3 regions of the Erwinia sp. AC075 genome follow, and region 1 is predicted to be linked to each of the others. Evidence: predicted binding sites of a transcription regulator. Region 1 holds the regulator's gene; each other region holds the start of a gene.
The links. Region 1 encodes PurR, which represses purine synthesis genes. Its sites were predicted from a motif close to CANGCAAACGTTTGCNTG; they were not measured.
Positions count from the first base shown of each region.

Region 1 (6,570 bases):
TGTCGCAACCGCCGACCAGTTCACCGTCAATCCACAGTTGTGGGAAGGTTGGCCAGTTGGCGTATTTAGGCAGCTCAGCACGAATTTCTGGGTTCAGCAGAATATCAACGTAGGCAAAACGCTCGCCACAGGCTGAAAGTGCCTGAACGGCCTGGGCAGAGAAGCCACAGCTTGGCAGTTTTGGTGAGCCTTTCATGTACAGCAGAATCGGGTTTTCTGCTATCTGGCGCTCAATTTTTTCAATAGTACTCATAAATGGCTTCCTTAATCGGATACTTCGTGTCTATTTATTGTAGCGACTGTGCGGGCCCGATGAAAACGACATTTTTTAACAGTTGGGCACGCCCTCAGAGCCGCCAGCGTGCAGGCGATAGCGTTAAAATAACATTTTCCTATTGCTTTCGCTGGATTAATGCATGAGAAAAGCACAGGTTTTGCGCAGATAAACAGCTGATTTGGCTAATTTTTACAGTTTTTACTTGCTCTGTATCATTGAAACAAAAAAGACCTTACCTTTTGTTAATGAGTTAGATTAGAATTGCAAAATGACGCTGCTGAAAGGCAGAACTCCCTGTTTCTGGCAAGCTGTGGCCTCTGGTCGTAGCACAAACTGTTAATGGTAACGATGCGTTTACTTATCACGCTCTTCATGCTGGCCTTTGCCCAGCTGTTTTTCAATATGGCGCACGCATCGCCACATGCCCCTATTAATGCAAATCATCATAAGGCAGATAGCGGCACGCCTGCCCGAGAGGATGAGCGACGTAAACGCCGACCGGTTAAAGCCAACAGCACCAAAAAAGTTAAAGAATCCACCAGCAAAAAATCTCGCTTAACCTCAGTACAAAAGTTGAAGCTTAAAAAGAAACCTTCGCTGCAAACCGCCTCTGTTCAGACTGCCCCGTTGCACTCCAGCAAATACAAAAAGAAAACCACCTTAAACGCCGGAAAAAAACGCTATGGCCGCCATCGTGGCAAGGTTGTCGATACTGCTGAAGAGCTGACGTCAGACTCTGTTTCTGCGCCATTAAAGTTAAGTAAAGCTCACCGCGCCCGCTATCAAAAAGCCCGTGAAACCGCGATGACCAAACTGATGGGCCAGCTGGGTAAACCTTACCAATGGGGCGGAACGTCGCCTAAAACCGGCTTCGATTGCAGCGGCCTGGTGTGGTATGCCTACAAGGATTTAGTGAAGTTTAAAATCCCGCGCACGGCGAATGAGATGTATCACCTGCATGATGCGGCTTCGATAAAGCGTGATGAGCTGGAGAAAGGCGATTTAGTCTTCTTCCGCATTAACGGGCGCGAGACGGCAGATCATGTTGGCGTGTATCTGGGTGGTGGGAAGTTTATTCAGTCGCCACGTACTGGCAAGGATATTCAGGTCAGCGCTCTGGCAGATGATTACTGGCAGCGCCACTATATTGGTGCCCGCCGGATGATGACGCCAAAAACCATTCGATAGCGGAAATACTCAGAGCCGATCGTCAGACCGGCCCTGTTTGCACTTAATGCATAATCGCGGTGAAGCTAAACGCCATAATCATCAACAGTGCGCAAACCGTGGTCAGTAAAGAGAACTTCAGATCGGTATCCATTTTTAATCCTAAATAGCCCTACAGTTTATGATGCCATCAATTTTCCCATACTTGACGGTAAAAATCTCGTTTTCTCTGCCAAGCCTTGTTAGAATTCTTTTTTTGTTGCGCAACGGCCCGCACCTTAAGGTGTTTAGCGGTCTTTAATCAGCGCTTTTTCCTTCCTGACGACTCCGGACAGCAACTAAAAAACGACTTCAGACGTCAGGTTTTCGATCTCACCAGGCAAACGATTAACAACAGGCTTATCAAACAGTTAAGATAGGCGCAGGAGTAGTTATTTCATGGCAACAATTAAAGATGTGGCAAAGCAAGCCGGGGTGTCCACCACCACCGTCTCCCACGTCATCAACAAGACCCGTTTCGTTGCAGAAGAAACGCGGGAAGCCGTGTGGGCCGCCATTAAGGCGCTCCACTATTCACCCAGCGCGGTTGCCCGTAGTCTGAAGGTGAATCACACCAAAACCATCGGGCTGCTGGCTACTTCGAGCGAGGCGCCCTATTTCGCCGAAATTATTGAAGCCATTGAAAACCGCTGTTTTGCCAAAGGCTACACGCTGATCCTCGGTAACGCCCACAATGATCTTGCCAAGCAGCAGGCCTATCTGTCGATGATGGCGCAGAAACGCGTGGATGGCCTGCTGGTGATGTGTTCCGAATACCCGGACGAGCTGATCACCATGCTAGAAGATAACCGCAATATTCCTATGGTGGTGATGGACTGGGGCAAATCGCGCGGTGACTTTACCGATACGGTAGAAGACAACGCCTTTGAAGGCGGTTATCTGGCTGGCCGTTATCTGATCGACCGTGGGCATCGAGATATTGGTGTCATACCCGGTCAGATGGAGCGTAACACCGGCGGTGGCCGTCTTGCCGGATTTATGAAAGCATTGTCTGAAGCGGGGATTACCTTGCGTGACGAGTGGCTGGTTCAGGGCAATTTCGAACCTGAATCAGGTCACCAGGCGATGCAGCAAATCCTCTCGCAGAAGCAGCGTCCAACGGCGGTGTTCTGCGGTGGCGATGTGATGGCGATGGGCGCAATTTGTGCGGCTGATGAGATGGGCCTGCGCGTTCCGCAGGATATATCGGTGATCGGGTACGATAACGTACGCAACGCCCGTTACTTCACACCGGCCCTGACCACGGTTCACCAGCCAAAAGAACAGCTGGGCGAAACCGCCTTCGATATGCTGTTAGATCGTATCACCAGCAAGCGTGAAGAACCGCAGACGATTGAAGTACATCCTACGTTGATCGAACGCCGTTCGGTTGCCGATGGTCCCTTCCTGGACTATCGCCGCTAGTCCCGCTCAGTGCTGAGGGCGAATTCTCCCTCGGCACACTATGTTGACTCAGGGCTCTTCCTTCAGCCATTCACTGTTCAGCGTGTCACTGTCACCCAGATAATCCAGCAACCAGCTCAGCGCCGGTGAAGCCTGCTGCTCAGACCAGCTCACGCAGCACGGACTGTCCGGAAATCCGCCTTCCAGCGTCAGTTCATGCAAAGCGCCCTTTTGCAGCAGCGGTTGCGCCAGATGGCCCGGCACCATCCCCACGCACAAGCCCGCCAGCAGGCAGTCAAACGCGCTTTCCCAGTCTGGCACCACCAACCGCCGCTGATTATCCAGCGTCCATGTGGTGCGTTTCGGCAAGGCTCTTGAGGTATCTTCCAGCACCAGTGAAGGCCATTCGCCAATGGCCTCTTCACTGGTTTCTGCGTGCTGACGTGCCAGCGGATGATCCGCGGCGACCACACAGCGCCAGTTGAGCGCGCCCATATTGCGGAAGGCGAAGCGGCCACCTACCGGGATAGCCTGTGTCGCGCCGATGGCAACATCCACCCGCCCATCGGCCAACGCATCCCAGACGCCGTTAAATACTTCTGCTGACAGATGCAGTTCCATATCCGGAAAGTGCCGATAAAAGTCGACTACCAGCTGTCGGGTGCGCTGAGATTTAACGATGCGATCGACGGCGATATTAATTTGCCCTCGCCAGCCGTTAGCGACCTGTTGGCACTGCCGTCGGGTGGCTAGCATTTTTTTGATGACACTGCGGCCCTCCTGGATAAATACCCGTCCCGCATCGGTCAGCACCACATCACGGTGGCGACGCTCAAACAACGGCACGGCAAGCCATTCCTCCAGCTGCCGCACGGTATAACTGATGGCTGAGGGTACGCGATGGAGCTCTGCGGCGGCAGCGGTAAAACTGCCGCTGCGGGCAACTGCATCAACCACTTCAAGGGAATGTTCTGACCACATAATCTGCCTGCAATATTTTTGAACGCAACCTGCAAATATTACCGTTTCACAAGCTGTATGGCACGCGATTACACTCTGCGGCGTTTCGTTCATCACAAATAAAGAGCAAAAGAATGCCTTCGAAAGGATTTATTGTTTACCTGGCGCTGTTAAGCGTGGCAGGTTTCCTCGCTACCGATATGTACCTGCCTGCCTTTGGTGCCATGCAACAAGACCTGCAAACCGATGCCGGGATCATCAGCGCCAGCCTCAGCCTGTTCCTGGCGGGTTTTGCCATCGCCCAGCTGTTTTGGGGTCCGTTGTCGGATCGTATTGGCCGTAAGCCTGTGCTGTTGATGGGTCTGAGTCTGTTCGCCGTCAGTTGTGGCGCGATGTGGTGGGTAGATTCTGCTGCTGCCCTGCTGGCGTTGCGCTTTGTGCAAGCGGTGGGGATTTGTGCCGCTGCCGTCAGCTGGCAGGCACTGGTTGTCGACCGCTATTCCGCCAGCCAGGCAAATCGCGTATTCGCCTCCATCATGCCGTTAGTGGCACTCTCGCCTGCGCTCGCGCCGTTACTGGGCGCCTGGTTACTCAACCATTTCAGCTGGCGCGCCATTTTTGTCGCGCTTCTGCTGGTCGCGGTGGTGCTGCTGATTTCCACCTTGTTCCTCGCGCCAACGGTGAAGAAGCCGGTGGTGGATGGCGTGAAGAAAATGGGCTTTTTCAGCCTGTTAAAATCGCCGGTTTACAGCGGTAACGTGCTGATTTATGCCGCCTGTTCAGCCAGCTTCTTTGCCTGGCTGACCGGTTCGCCCTTCATTCTTGGCAATCTTGGCATGTCTCCCGGTGACATTGGGCTGAGCTACGTGCCTCAGACGCTGGCCTTTTTGATTGGCGGCTTCGGCTGCCGCACGTTGCTGAAACACACTGAAGGCCGCTCCCTGCTGCCCTGGTTACTGGCAATCTATTCACTCAGCATTGTGGCTTTTTTTATCGCCGCGCAGATTGAAGATCCGTCTATGGTGGCGTTATTGCTGCCGTTCTGCGGTATGGCGTTAGCAAACGGTGCGATTTATCCGATTGTCGTGTCGAATGCCCTCTTACCTTTCCCGCAATCGAGTGGTAAAGCCGCTGCCCTGCAGAACACGCTGCAACTGGGTTTGTGCTGCATCGCCAGTCTGATTGTTTCCACATTTATCAGCACTTCGCTGTTCACCACCTCGCTGGTGATGATCTCGACTGTTGTTCTGGCAGGAATCGGCTATATTTTACAACGGGCGAAGGCGGAAAAGCTCGCTCTGGCGGACGCGCACAGCGGTCGCTAACAGCTTGATTCCAATTGGTTAGCACCCTAACAATAAACAATTGAATATTGCCTGGCGTGAGCATATACTCATTTCAGGCAACACAAAATAACAAGTTCGTCGCAATTTTTTGAGTCCTGACAAGGTGGTCAAGGTGTTATCCCGCGCGGCATTCGTTGCGCAACTCTGCAGGCACTATTCTTAACAATCCTCTGTAACGCCGGATATCAGGCGTACGGTTTATCCGTGCGTGTTCTCAAATCCTGTAGAAATTGTCTATTCTATTTCTCAGGTTTCAATCACACAGGGTGATGGAGAAGCTATGAGTTCATCGTGTATAGAAGAAGTGAGCCTGGTCGAGGATCATTGGTATCGAATCGTCCAGGAAATGCTACGCAATGCAGATATTGAGGTCAACGGCACACGCCCCTGGGATATCCAGATTAAAAATCCGGAGTTCTTCAAGCGCGTGATGCAAGAGGGCTCACTGGGATTGGGCGAAAGTTATATGGATGGCTGGTGGGAATGCGAAAATCTGGATATGTTTTTCCATCGCGTTCTGGTCGCCAAACTCGATCAACAACTCCCCCACCACTTTAAAGATACGCTCAGAATAGCTGCCGCCAGATTAACCAATCTGCAATCACGAAAACGCGCCTGGATTGTCGGTAAAGAGCATTACGATCTGGGTAACGATCTGTTCTCACTGATGCTTGATGATCATATGCAATATTCCTGTGGCTACTGGAAAGAAGCGCAAACGCTGGAAGAAGCACAGAATGCTAAATTAAAAATGATCTGCGATAAACTGCAATTAGCACCAGGCATGTCACTGCTGGATATTGGCTGTGGTTGGGGCGGACTGGCTGAATATGCCGCCAGAAATTACGGTGTCAGCGTATTTGGCGTCACTATCTCTGCTGAACAGCAGAAAATGGCTCAAGAGCGATGTGAAGGGCTGGATGTCACTATTCTGTTGCAAGATTACCGCGATTTAAACCAGCAGTTTGACCGCATATCTTCCGTAGGCATGTTTGAACATGTTGGACCTAAAAACTACGCCACCTATTTTGACGTGGTAAACCGCAATCTGAAACCTGACGGTATTTTCCTGCTTCACACCATCGGTGCCAATAAGACCAATGAACATGTTGATCCCTGGATCAATAAGTACATTTTCCCTAATGGCTGTCTGCCTTCAGTACGCCACATCTCTGAAGCGCACGAGCCGCATTTCGTTATGGAAGACTGGCACAACTTTGGTCAGGACTATGACACCACTCTGATGGCATGGCACGAGCGGTTCCTCGCGGCCTGGCCCCAGCTGGCAGAAAAATACGGTGAGCGTTTTAAACGGATGTTCGTCTATTACCTGAATGCCTGTGCCGGCGCTTTCCGCGCCCGCGATATTCAACTGTG
Region 1 is NZ_CEEDEU010000001.1:1,619,099-1,625,668, forward strand. It holds gene AC0IXH_RS07570 (Grx4 family monothiol glutaredoxin) at 1-253, opposite strand, end outside; gene AC0IXH_RS07575 (C40 family peptidase) at 626-1,465, shown strand; gene cydH (cytochrome bd-I oxidase subunit CydH) at 1,509-1,598, opposite strand; gene purR (HTH-type transcriptional repressor PurR) at 1,883-2,908, shown strand; gene punR (DNA-binding transcriptional activator PunR) at 2,957-3,868, opposite strand; gene punC (purine nucleoside transporter PunC) at 3,982-5,172, shown strand; gene cfa (cyclopropane fatty acyl phospholipid synthase) at 5,474-6,570, shown strand, end outside.

Region 2 (6,570 bases), 2.2 Mb from region 1:
GTAACAAAGCGGACGTCACCGGCGAGGCGCAAGGTCTGACGGAAGTGAATGGCCACTCACTTATTCGGCTATCGGCCCGCACCGGCGACGGCATTGACGTGCTGCGCAACCATCTGAAAGAGAGCATGGGCTTCTCCGGCAACATGGAAGGCGGCTTCCTGGCGCGTCGTCGTCACCTGCAGGCGCTTGAGTTAGCAGCTACTCACTTACTCCAGGGAAGAGAGCAGCTGCTGGGCGCCCGTGCTGGCGAACTGCTGGCGGAAGAGCTGAGAGTGGCGCAACAGGCGTTAAGCGAAATCACCGGCGAGTTTACCTCCGATGATTTGCTGGGCCGCATCTTCTCCAGCTTCTGCATCGGTAAATAAATCAAAGGGGAAACGCCCGTTTCCCCTCTTTTCTCTGCAAAACGTCCAATGCTGCTCAGCTAGCGCCAAAAACATGATCTTAATCTGAAAGTCTGCACTTCCACGTAAAGTGAGGTGATATTTGCTAAGAAAATTCTTACAATAGCCCCGATGATTTTCCGACCATTTTCACGGAGCGACAGATGGCCAGTCATTTTGCACGCCGCACCCTTACCCAGGGTCTCCCCTCGGTACAGCGACTCTCACAACCCCTGCTTGATTTCTCCAGCACGCTGGCTGAAAAGCGCCGTGTGCGTTATCTGGCAGCCCGCGCGTTGCTGGCTGACCTGATGCTGCGCGTTTATGGCCTTTCACAGCTGCCGGAAATGACGCTAAGCGCATGTGGCCGCCCGGTGTTTGCCGACCCCGATCTTCCTGACTTCAGCCTGGCCTATGCCGGTAACATTATTGGCGTCCTGCTGGCAGAAGATGGCGGTCATGCCGGGCTGGGCATTGAAATTGTCCGTGCGCACAGCAGGCAAACGCAGGAGCAGTATCTGCAAGGCCTCTCTTCCGGTGAACGCGCCTGGATTAATGCGCAAACCGACCCCAGCGAAGCCGCTATCCAGCTGTGGGCAATGCGTAAAAGCCTGATGAAGCTGACCGGGGTGAAAGAAGGCAGCAGCGAGTCATTGCGGCTGCATCCCGCCTCTGGCCGCTTACGCTCGCTGGAGTATCCCGATATTCAGGCGGTTTCCGACGTGGAACCCTTATTGATCTGGTCCTGTGCGTTGTCACCCGGCAACGAGCGTTTGCATCTTTGGGAGTCTGACGAAGAGAAGAACTGGACGCGACTGCAGGATATTCAGGTCAACAAACCGGCGATGGGCCAACGCATGCTGCGTCTGACCAGCCTGCCAGCAGAGAAAGTGTTTCAGGGATAGGCACGGGAAACGCGGCGAACGCCGGCGTTGAGAAAGCCACAGGCCAGCCGGAGCTGGCCTGCTTAACGCGATTAATGCGCGTCGATAAACACGATTTTCAGCACAAACAGCAGCGCGACAACCACCACGCAGGGGCTGATTTCACGCCAGCGACCGGTGCCAAACTTCATCACGCAGTAAGAGATAAAGCCTAACGCAATCCCTTCGGTAATGGAGAAGCTGAAGGGCATCATCACCGCCGTGACGAAGGCCGGAACGGCTTCGGTCAGGTCATCCCACTTCACGCGCGCCAGGCTTGAGCTCATCAGCACGCCAACATAAATCAGCGCACCCGCCGCCGCATAGGCTGGAACCATGCCCGCCAGCGGTGACAGGAACATCACCAGCAGGAACAGGATCCCGGTCACCACCGCCATTAACCCGGTACGGCCCCCGATGGAAACACCGGATGAGCTTTCGATATAGGCCGTCACGGAAGAAGTGCCGATATAAGAACCGGCCACCGAGCTGATGCTGTCAACGAACAGCGCCTGCTTCATGCGTGGGAAGGTGCCTTTCTCATCGGTCAGACCCGCTTTATCGGTGACGCCAATCAGCGTACCGGAGGAGTCGAACAGGTTAACCAGCATAAAGGAGAAGATGATGCCGGCCATGCCAACGTTCAGCGATCCGGCCAGGTCCACCTGACCGACAATCGAGGTGATGCCGGTTGGGGCGGAGAAGACGCCGCCGTATTTCACATCACCAATCGCCAGACCAATCAGCGTAGTCACCACAATCGACACCAGCACCGCGATATGAATATTGCGGGAAGCCAGAATGGCGATAATAAAGAAGCCCAGCGCACCCAGCAGCACGCTGTGTGAGGTCAGGTTACCGACCGCCACCAGCGTATCTTTGTTGGAAACGATGATGCCGGCATTTTTCAGGCCGATCATCGCAATAAACAGACCGATACCGGCGGTGATCCCCACGCGCAGGCTGGCAGGAATATTGGCAATCATCCAGTAGCGGACGCGGAAAATGGTCAGCAGCAGCAGGCCAACCGCGCCCCAGAAGATGGCGCCCATACCCACCTGCCAGGAGATGCCCATCGCACCGACCACAACGAAAGCAAAGAAGGCATTCAGGCCCATTGCCGGCGCAAGTGCCACCGGCAGGTTAGCGACCAGGCCCATCAGGATGCTGCCGAACGCGGCAATCAGACAGGTGGTGACAAACACCGCCTGGGTGTTCATGCCCGCCACACCGAGGATCTGTGGGTTCACAAAAACGATATACACCATCGTCAGGAAAGTGGTGATACCTGCAATCACTTCGGTACGGACGGTCGTGCCGTGTTCCTGCAGTTTAAAGATCCGCTGTAGTAGGCCTGGATTAGTCATTATGTGATTCCAAAACGGAGAAAAGTTGTCGACGGCTATCCTAACCTAAAATTCTGATTTTGGGAGCTAACCGACAGGTTTTTTCGCAACCGGTTGCGCCGCGTTTTACAGACGTTCACAACCACTAACTGGAATTGACATTTCTCAGTCGCAATTCAGCCGCAGGTAAGTCAAAGTGGAGCGACCGTAAAAAAACTCAGGGAGACACCGATGACTGTTGGCTGTGTATTTTTTGATTGCGACGGAACGCTGGTGGACAGTGAACTGCTTTGTACCCAGGCCTACGTGAATACCTTCGCGCAGTTTGGCGGCGACCTTTCACTGCAGGAGATGTTTGAAAAGTATAAAGGCGTCAAGCTGTACGACATTATTGCCGAGGTGTGCGCCGGGCATCATCTCAGCGTCAGCAAAGAGGAGTTCGAACCGGCGTACCGCAAAGAAGTGGCGCGGCTGTTCGATCTGGAACTGAAGCCGATCGCCGGCGCAAAAGCGCTGCTTGAGCAGATCACCGTGCCGATGTGCGTGGTATCCAACGGGACGGTGCCAAAAATGCAGCACTCGCTGGGGCTGACGGAGATGCTGCCGTGGTTTACCGATCGCCTTTACAGCGGCTATGACATTGGCAGCTGGAAACCCGATCCGGAATTGATGTACCACGCCGCCCGCGAGATGAACGTTCCCATCGGGCAGTGCATTCTTATTGATGACTCTGAAGCGGGAGCGAAGGCCGGTATTGCGGCAGGCATTCCGGTGTTTTACTTCTGCGCGGATGCGCATAATAAGCCGCTGGATCACCCTTTGGTCACCCCTTTCACCGAGATGGCCGAACTGCCTGCACTGTGGCGGGCAAAAGGCTGGAACATCACCCGCTAAGCGGCGTCAGGGGCGAATCTCTTCGCCCCTGAGCCGATCAGCCAATCGCGCCCAGCGAATCCTCCGTGCCCTGCTTTTTGGGCAGCAGGAACAGGGTGGCGAAGATATCCAGCAGGTAAATCAGCGCCAGCAGGGTAATTGCGGCGGTAAACGACAGGTGGATCACCAGCAGACCAATCACCAGTGGGCCAAAGCCGCCCACGCCACGGCCGAGGTTGAACAACACGTTCTGCGCCGTTGCCCGCACCTTCGCCGGGTAGGTGTCCGAAATCAGAGCACCGTAACCGCCAATCATCCCGTTCACAAACATCCCCATCACCGCACCGGTAAACAGCATCACGGTCGGGTCGCGCAGCTGCGCATACACGATCACCATAATCACCGCACCAAACTGGTAAAGCAGGAAAATCTTCCAGCGCGCGAAGCGGTCCGCCAGCACGCCAAACAGCCAGATGCCAAAGGTCATGCCGATCACCGTCACCGCTGTCCACAGCCCTGACTTGGTCAGTGAGAAGCCGAAATTGCTGGAAAGGTAGCTTGGCATCCAGATCATCAGGCCGTAATAGCCAAAATTCTGCACCGAGCAGAGGATGAAAATCCCCAGACTGGCTTTGGCGGTCGCGCGATCCTTGACCAGCAGCTTAAGCCTTGCTGAGAACGAAAGGCCCTGATTCACATCCACATGTTGGGTAAATCCCGCCGGTTCGCCCATGCCACGGCGGATAATAAAGGAGGCGAAAGCCGGCAGTAACCCGACCAGGAACATGCCGCGCCAGCCAATGTAGCCCAGCAGGAACGGGGTGATAAATGCCGCCAGTAACACGCCCAGCTGCCAGCCGATACCGACCCAGGCCGACGCGCGGTTACGCTTGTTGGCAGGCCAGGCTTCGGCAATCAGCGCCATGCCAATGCCGAATTCCCCGCCCAGCCCGACGCCCGCTAAGGTGCGGTAGGCCAGCAGATCCCAGTAACCCTGCGCCACCGCGCACAGGCCGGTGAACACTGAGAACATCAGGATGGTATAGGTCAGTACGCGGATGCGTCCAAAGCGATCGCTCAGGTGGCCGAAGATAATGCCGCCCAGTACCGCGCCAATCAGCGTCCAGGTCACCAGTGAGCCCGCCTGCGAAGGGCTGAGCGCCAGTGAAATTGAGATGGCGGGCAGCATAAAGCCCAGAATCAGCAGATCGAAGCCGTCCATTGCATAGCCGCTGATCGCCGCCAGCATGGCCTTGCCCGGAGTAGCGCCCTTTACGGGCGTCTTTGAAATCATGAGTGTTCCCTGCCAGAAATAAAGTGCGGCAAGTATAAGTAGGCAGGCGGTCACATTCCAGACGAAAAGTCGCCGGCAGGATCAACGGGCCGGACTCAGCCGGCCAGTGGAGAACATCAGGTGGGGGAATTACTGCCTTCGTCGTCGCCGGTTAACAGCTTATCGAGCTCGTCACCGCCAACGTGGCGGAAATCCTGCCCTTTAACGAAGTAGAAGATGATTTCGCAGATATTCTGACAACGATCGCCGATACGCTCGATGGCGCGGGCGCAGAATAACGCGGTCAGCACGCTGGGAATGGTGCGCGGATCTTCCATCATATAGGTCATCAGCTGACGCACGATGCCCTCATACTCCTGATCGACCTTCTTGTCTTCACGGTAGATCTCAATCGCCGCGCCCAGATCCATCCGCGCAAAGGCATCCAGCACATCATGCAGCATCTGAATGGTGTGGTGACCCAGTGACTCCAGGCTGACCAACAGCGGCTTGTGATGCTGACCGAACTTCTCCAGCGCGGTGCGGCTGATCTTCTCGGCCACATCACCAATGCGTTCCAGCTCGGAGATGGTTTTGATGATCGCCATCACCAGACGCAGATCGCTGGCGGTGGGCTGACGTTTGGCGATGATGCGCACGCAGGCTTCATCAATCGACACTTCCATCATGTTGACCTTCTGGTCACCATCAATCACCTGCTTCGCCAGCTCGCCATCCTGGTTGTGCATCGCTTTGATGGCGTCCATCAGTTGCTGCTCAACCATGCCGCCCATGGTCATCACCTGGGTACGGATATGCTCCAGCTCGGCGTTAAACTGCCCGGAGATATGTTTATTCAGATTCAGGTTATCCATCGTACTCTCCAGTCAACTCAACCGTAACGGCCGGTAATGTAGTCTTCAGTTTGTTTCTGATGCGGCTTGGTAAACAGCGTGTCAGTATCGCTGAATTCAATCAGTTCGCCCAGATACATAAAGGCCGTGTGATCGGAACAGCGTGCAGCCTGCTGCATGTTGTGCGTCACGATAACCACGGTGTAATCCTGCTTTAATTCGGTGATCAGCTCTTCAATGCGGCCGGTCGAGATCGGATCCAGCGCCGAGCAGGGTTCATCCAGCAGCAGCACCTCCGGGCGAATGGCAATGCCCCGCGCGATGCACAGACGCTGTTGCTGACCACCCGACAGGCTGTAGCCACTCTGGTGCAGCTTGTCTTTGGTTTCTGTCCACAGCGCGGCCTTGGTCAGCGCCCACTGTACGCGCTCATCCATATCCGCGCGGGACAATTTTTCAAACAGGCGCACGCCAAAGGCGATGTTGTCATAAATCGACATCGGGAACGGCGTCGGCTTCTGGAACACCATTCCGACCCGGGCACGCAGCAGCGCGATATCCTGGCTGGCGGTGAGAATGTTTTCGCCATCCAGCATGATCTCGCCTTCTGCCCGCTGTTCCGGGTAGAGCGAGAACATCTTGTTAAAGGTACGCAGCAGGGTGGACTTGCCACAGCCTGACGGGCCGATAAACGCCGTGACCTGGTTTTTCGCGATATCCAGATTGATGTTTTTCAGCGCATGAAATTTCCCGTAGTAGAAGTTCAAATCACGAACCTGAATCATCTTACTTGAGGTGTTGTCAGCCATTCTCTTTCTCGCTTATTCACGCCGCCGCAGCCGCGCTTAAGTAATTAATGTTTGCCCTTGGCAAAAACGACGCGCGCCAGGATGTTCAGCAACAGCACGCAGAGGGTAA
Region 2 is NZ_CEEDEU010000001.1:3,779,892-3,786,461, reverse strand. It holds gene mnmE (tRNA uridine-5-carboxymethylaminomethyl(34) synthesis GTPase MnmE) at 1-365, shown strand, start outside; gene AC0IXH_RS17775 (4'-phosphopantetheinyl transferase family protein) at 548-1,288, shown strand; gene AC0IXH_RS17770 (NCS2 family permease) at 1,360-2,673, opposite strand; gene yieH (6-phosphogluconate phosphatase) at 2,884-3,546, shown strand; gene AC0IXH_RS17760 (MFS transporter) at 3,584-4,819, opposite strand; gene phoU (phosphate signaling complex protein PhoU) at 4,936-5,673, opposite strand; gene pstB (phosphate ABC transporter ATP-binding protein PstB) at 5,691-6,461, opposite strand; gene pstA (phosphate ABC transporter permease PstA) at 6,506-6,570, opposite strand, start outside.
Region 2: a site for PurR is predicted at 2,756-2,773, ahead of AC0IXH_RS17770 (NCS2 family permease). Genes of this name have one in related genera too.

Region 3 (6,570 bases), 1.7 Mb from region 1:
CACCAGTTGCTCAGCCACTAAAAAGAATCCGATATACAGCGCCACCTGTAATGGCACCTGAACACGTTGCAGCCAGCCCGTTCTTTGCGGATGTAATGCTAACGCCATAATGACCTCTCCCCGAGATTGCGAGTGGGTAGTATAAATCGGTAACAAAGAGTGAAAAAAATGACTTAATATTATTCAAACTATGCCATTCAGGAATGTTTATGGACGTCCGAGCCCTGCGTTATTTTGTCGAAGTGGTCCGCCAGCAAAGCTTTACCCGCGCGGCGGAGCAGCTGTTTGTCACCCAGCCGACCATCAGTAAGATGCTGCGCCAGCTGGAAGATGAGTTGGGCTGCACGTTGCTGATCCGCGAAGGTCGCAAGCTGCATCTGACCGATACCGGGCAGGCGGTTTATCAGCGCGGGCTGACCATCCTGCAGGAGTTTAAGCAGCTGGAAGCGGAAATCACCGATATCAATGATTTAAAAACCGGCGAGCTGAGGCTGGGGATCCCGCCGATGGTCGGGATGCAGATTGCCGGTTCGATTTCGGCCTTCCGTCACCGTTATCCCGGCGTGGAGCTGAAGATTTCCGAATTTGGCGGCCTCACCGTGCAGCAGGCGGTGTTGTCCGGCACGTTGGATATCGCGTTGACCGCATTGCCGGTGGCCGATGATTTGCCGCTCAATTCGCTGCCGTTGATGAGTCATCCGTTATGCGTATTGGTGCCGCGCACCAGCGAATGGTTGCGGCGCACGCATATTCCGATTGCGGAGTTAGCCGGGCATCCGATCCTGATTTATAACGAGGAGTTTTCGTTAAACCGGCAGTTAATGAAGGCGTTTCAAAACAGCGGTTTTGCGCCACAGATCGCGGTGCGCAGCGGTCAGTGGGATTTTCTGGCGGCGATGGTGCAGGCGGGCATGGGCGTGGCGATCCTGCCCGAGCCGATTTGCCAGCGTCTGGATAAGAAGCATCTGCTGTGGCTACCGTTAGAGTCGGATTTGGTGTGGAAGCTGGGGTTAATCTGGCGGGAAGGCAGCTATCTGTCGAAAAGCGCGCAGGCATGGATTGCCTGTTGTCGCGAGTTCTGGCCGGGCCAGGCCCCGACGCTGTCGGTTGGGAGGTTGAAAGAGTGAAGGGCAAAACCAGCTTCGGGGGTAAGGCGTCAGCATAGAGCACGTTTTCCGGGACGCCGTAAATCCATCCCTGGAGGCTTGGCTGCGGCATCCCTGCCGCAGACACCCGGCTAACGTGCTCTATGCCGCCACCCACTAACACTGACGTTTTGGATTAAGGCGGTGGACACACAGGTCAAAAAAAATGGGTTTGACGTGTGTGTCCACAATCGACCATTCAACGCTGAAGCTTGAGGGGAAGGGTGCGAGGGGTGATAAGCAAAGCATCGGCGACAGGGATGTCGCCGCTGAGCCCCCAGGGATGGGTTTACGGCGACTTTGCGTTCACCCCTCTCTCCCTGAGCAAATCACCAGCACACCCAGACGACCTGCGCGCTAACAGCAAAAGCCCACACTCACCCTGCCACCAGCACATCCAGACGACTCACGCTAGCAGGCGAAAGTCATCCAGACGACCTGCGCTATTTACTCTTCTTTCTCGATCAGCAGCGTTTCCAGCAGGTCGAGATCGTGCAGCAATTTCTGCATGGTTTCGTTGCTGATTTTCTGCGTGGCGCGCAGGTGATACAGCTCGCCTCGCTCGGCCCGCAGTGCCGTCAGGCGGAAGCGGCGCTCCAGATTCTCGGCGTACAGCGCGCGCTCCAAATCCTCTTTGCCGTCGACGCGGCGGCGCAGGTTGCCGGTCACGCGCGAACTGACCTCTTTTACCAGCTCCGGATCGATGTTCTCTTCGGTATCGGCGGCCAGACGCTCTTCCATCTTGTGCAGACTTTCAATCGCCGTGCCGGCCATCACTGCCCGCGCCATCTGCACTTCATGACGATGGGCGGTTTTATCCATCCCTTCAATGCCACGCAGCAATAATGGCAGCAGAATCACACCCACCAGCAGCGAGAACAGAATCACGCCCGTCGCCAGGAACACCAGCTCGTAACGTGCCGGGAAGGCATCGCCATTGGTCAGGAACAGCGGAATCGACAGCACACCGGCCAGAGTGATCGCTCCGCGCACGCCGGCAAACGAGGCAATCAGCAGCTCACGCGTTGAGTAACTGGTAAACTCCATCGGCTTCTTCTTCAGCAGGCGCTTGCTGATCTGCTGCATCGCCCACAACCAGCTAAAGCGCACGATCATCAGCGCGGCGTAAATCAGCACCACCGACAGCGCCAGCATCCAGAAATCGACGTTAGGATCGGCTTCAGCCAGATTCATCGAGTTGGTGAGGATGTCCGGTAGCTGCAGGCCCAACATCAGGAACACCATGCCGTTAAACACGAATTCCAGCATCTGCCAGACGCTGTTAGCACGCAGACGCATCGCCAGCGGTGCCTGACGGATAATGCCGGAACGGGAAATGGTCATCCCCGCCGCCACCGCCGCCAGGATCCCGGACACGCCGATATGTTCGGCGATCAGGTAAGAGGCAAACGGCAACAGCAACAGCAGCACGGTTTGCGTCGCCGGGTCATCACCGCTCCAGCGGCTGAGCAGACGCAGCGATTTACCGTACAGCCAGCAGATGGCGATACCGGCTAACAGCCCGCCAATGGCGACCTTCAGGAACTCGATGGTGGCCCCGGAGACGGTAAACACCATGGTGCCCATCGCGACCGCGACGGCAAACTTCAGCGACACCAGGCCAGAGGCATCGTTCATCAACGCCTCGCCCTGCAAAATCGCCATGATTTTCTTCGGGATGCGCCCTTCCCCGACAATGCCGGACAACGCCACGGCATCGGTCGGTGACAGCACCGCTGCCAGCGCAAAGGCCGCCAGCAAAGGAATGCCCGGCACCAGCCAGTAAATCAGATAGCCAATCCCGACCACGGTGATCAACACCAGCACCAGCGCCAGCCCGATAATTTCGCGGCCGTGGTTCAGAAACTCACTGGTCGGGGTTTTCCAGCCATCGGCAAACAGCAGCGGCGGGATAAACAGCACCAGGAACAGCTCGGGATCGAAGTCGACGTGCAAACCAAACGTCGGCCAGGCGAGCAAGGCACCCATGGCGATCTGCACCAGCGGCAGCGGGATTTGAAACGGAATGATGCGGGCAGCGACGCCTGAGAGCGACACCATCAGCGTCAAAATGAGGATGGTAAAGAAGATTTCCATGTTGTCCTTATCTGTCTTCCTGCGAAATACACAAATGCCAGTCGGAACGATCGACCTGAGAGAATAGTAAAACAAAAATGCGGTGGGTTTAAAAACAGGAAGTGCGCTATCGGGGGATTAATGCATTTAAAGGCTAAAATCAGGGGCCGACGGGCGGCCCCTGACGGTTTAGATCGCCCAGCCGCCGGCATAGAATGCCACCAGCGCCACCGCGATAATCACCGTGCCAGCGTTCAGCTTGCGCCATTCGCCCGCAAAAATACGGCCAATCACCAGTGAACCGAAGCCCAGCATGATGCCGGTCACGATATTACAGGTCAGCACGATAAACACCGCGGCCAGCAGGCCGGACATCGCATCAACAAAATCGTCAAAATTGATTTTTGATACGTTGCTCAACATCAGCAGGCCGACATACATCAGCGCCGGTGCCGTGGCATAACCCGGCACCAGATAGGCCAGCGGCGACAGGAACAGGATCACCAGGAACAGCAGGCCGACGACGATTGCCGTCAGGCCGGTTTTGCCGCCCGCCGCCGTTCCGGCCGCCGATTCGATATACACCGCCGCAGGCGATGCGCCCACCAGACCGGCGAAGATGCTGCTGACCGAGTCGGTGGTCAGTGCCTTGCCGCCGTTGATGATCTGATTGTCTTTGTCCAGCAGGTTAGCCTGCCCGGCAACGGCACGGATGGTGCCGGTGGCGTCGAACACCGCAGTCATCACCAGCGCCAGCACGCTTGGCAGTACCGCAGGCTTCAGCGCACCCAGAATGTCCAGGCTGAACACCAGCGAATGACCATTGGCATCATTCAGGCTTGGCATGGCAAACAGCCCCTGGTACTTCACCGCCGGATCAAAAATCAGCCCGAGAATGGAAATGGCGATAATGGTCAGCAGAATGCCGCCCGGCACGCGTAGCTTTTCCAGACCGAAAATTGCCGCCAGGCCAACCATCGACATCATCACCGGGAACGAGGCGAAATCACCGAGCGCCACAGGCAAGCCCGGCGCAGGGTTTTTGACCACCAGGCCAACGCCGTCCGCGGCGATCAGCAGCAGGAACAGGCCAATCCCAACGCCCGTGCCGTGCGCCACGCCCATCGGCAGATTACGCAGGATCCACGAACGGATGCCGGTAGCGGAGATGATGGTGAACAGGATCCCCATCAGGAACACCGCACCCAGCGCCACCGGCACGCTGATATGCTGTCCCAATACCAGGCTGAAGGCGGTAAAGGCGGTCAGTGAGATTGCACAACCAATCGCCATCGGTAGATTGGCCCACAGGCCCATGATCAGCGATCCGAAGCCCGCTACCAGACAGGTGGAGACGAAGACCGCCGTCGGCGGAAAACCGGCTTTGCCGAGCATAGACGGCACCACGATCACCGAATAAACCATGGCAAGGAAGGTGGTCAGGCCCGCCAGAATTTCCTGACGGACCGAACTGCCGCGCGCAGAAATGTTAAACCAGCTGTCCAGCGAACCGCCGGGCTGATGAGAAGGAGTCGACATAGTGAAAAATCCCCTGAGATTTCTTATGAGTTATTGATGCGTGACGCATGAAGCTGACTGATTCAACGTTTCACCATCCCAGGACGCACTGTTCACAGACCGCGAAAACCCGTTAGCCGGGCAACGGTCGGAAAAAAGGCAAACGTTTACTACGTCACGCATTAAGCCGCACTATTTTAAAGGCAAACGATTATCCAGCCTTTATCAGTGCATTATCAACTCCTGATCGCACCTATATTTGCAGCAACCTGAAACGCAGGGGCATTTCAGGCAGAAATCCATTCAGTCGAGCTTCACTTCACCACCCTGTTGCAGGGCACGCTGCCAGGCGGCACGGTTTTGCACTTTCGCAAGCCAGGCCTGGATGGCCGGGGAGTTGGCGGCACCGCCTCGCGCGGTCAGCGCCTGGATCGGGAAGCTCATCTGCACGTCGGCAATGCTGAACTGCTCGCCGGCAAACCACGCGTGGCTGGCCAGATGCTGTTCGATAAATTCGCGATGGGTCGCCAGCTGTTTATCCAGATAGCCTTTCTGCACGCCCTTACCAAAGGCATTGCCAATGGGACGCAGCAGCCACGGCACCGGCGGCTTGCCCATCCGGCTGAAGATCAGCTTCATCACCAGCAGCGGCATTAACGACCCTTCGGCATAATGCAGCCAGTAACGAGACTGCAGGCGCTCGTCCTCATCATTTAGTTTCAGGCGATTTTCTGCGTCATAACGCTCGGCGAGGTATTCAAGGATCGCGCCGGATTCGGCAATCACGCGATTTTCGTCGGTGATGACCGGGGATTTACCCAGCGGATGCACTTTTTTCAGCGCGTCCGGGGCCAGCATGGTGCTCTCACGCTGATAGCGTTTGATCTGGTAAGGCACTTCCAGCTCTTCCAGCATCCAGAGCACACGCTGCGATCGGGAGTTATTCAGATGGTGAACGGTGATCATGCTCTAACCTTGTGTTATACGAAGAGTTATCAGTATAGACCCTCCGCCACAGCCTGATGCCGCTCACTTCCGCTAAGACTCCAGCAGGATTGCGCCGGTGCCGCGCTCGCTCAGCCTGTCGTCCGGGTTGCGCAGCGGGCAATCCTGCATCGACAAACAGCCGCAGCCAATGCAACCGTCCAGATCGTCACGCAGCCGGGTTAAGGTTTCGATGCGCCGATCCAACTCCTCGCGCCATTTCTCGGTCAGCACCTTCCACTCTTTCGGCGACATGCGGTTTCCCGCCGGCAGCTGCATCAGATGGTCACCAATGGTGGCCAACGGAATACCGATGCGCTGCGCAATTTTCACGATCGCTACCCGGCGCAGCACGTCGCGGTGATAGCGCCGCTGGTTACCGGCATTGCGGAAGCTGGTGATTAACCCTTTGCTTTCATAGAAGTGCAGCGCAGAGACCGCCACGCCGCAGCGTTGCGCTACGTCGCCTGGGGTCAGTTCTCGCTTGTTGGGGCAGTTGCGACTTTTTTTCACTTAGCTCTTTACCTCAAGTTAACTTGAGGAATTATACTCAGCAGCCATTGAGAAGACGACCAGAAATTATTTCGCCAGGGAGAAGAGCAGCATGCATGACGACATCATCCACACCCTTACCGACTGGATTGAAACCAACCTGGATAAAACCCTGTCGATTGATGAAGTGGCCGCGAAATCGGGCTATTCGAAGTGGCATTTGCAGCGGATGTTCCGCACCGTCACCAAACAGACGTTGGGCGGCTATATTCGTGAGCGTCGGCTGACGCTGGCGGCCGAAGCGCTGAGTCAGACCCAGCGCCCGGTTTTTGATATTGCCATGCAGTACGGTTAC
Region 3 is NZ_CEEDEU010000001.1:3,363,262-3,369,831, forward strand. It holds gene AC0IXH_RS15855 (CidA/LrgA family protein) at 1-108, opposite strand, end outside; gene AC0IXH_RS15860 (LysR family transcriptional regulator) at 210-1,127, shown strand; gene AC0IXH_RS15865 (Na+/H+ antiporter) at 1,593-3,242, opposite strand; gene AC0IXH_RS15870 (NCS2 family permease) at 3,411-4,760, opposite strand; gene AC0IXH_RS15875 (glutathione S-transferase family protein) at 5,043-5,705, opposite strand; gene soxR (redox-sensitive transcriptional activator SoxR) at 5,778-6,236, opposite strand; gene soxS (superoxide response transcriptional regulator SoxS) at 6,328-6,570, shown strand, end outside.
Region 3: a site for PurR is predicted at 4,896-4,913, ahead of AC0IXH_RS15870 (NCS2 family permease). Genes of this name have one in related genera too.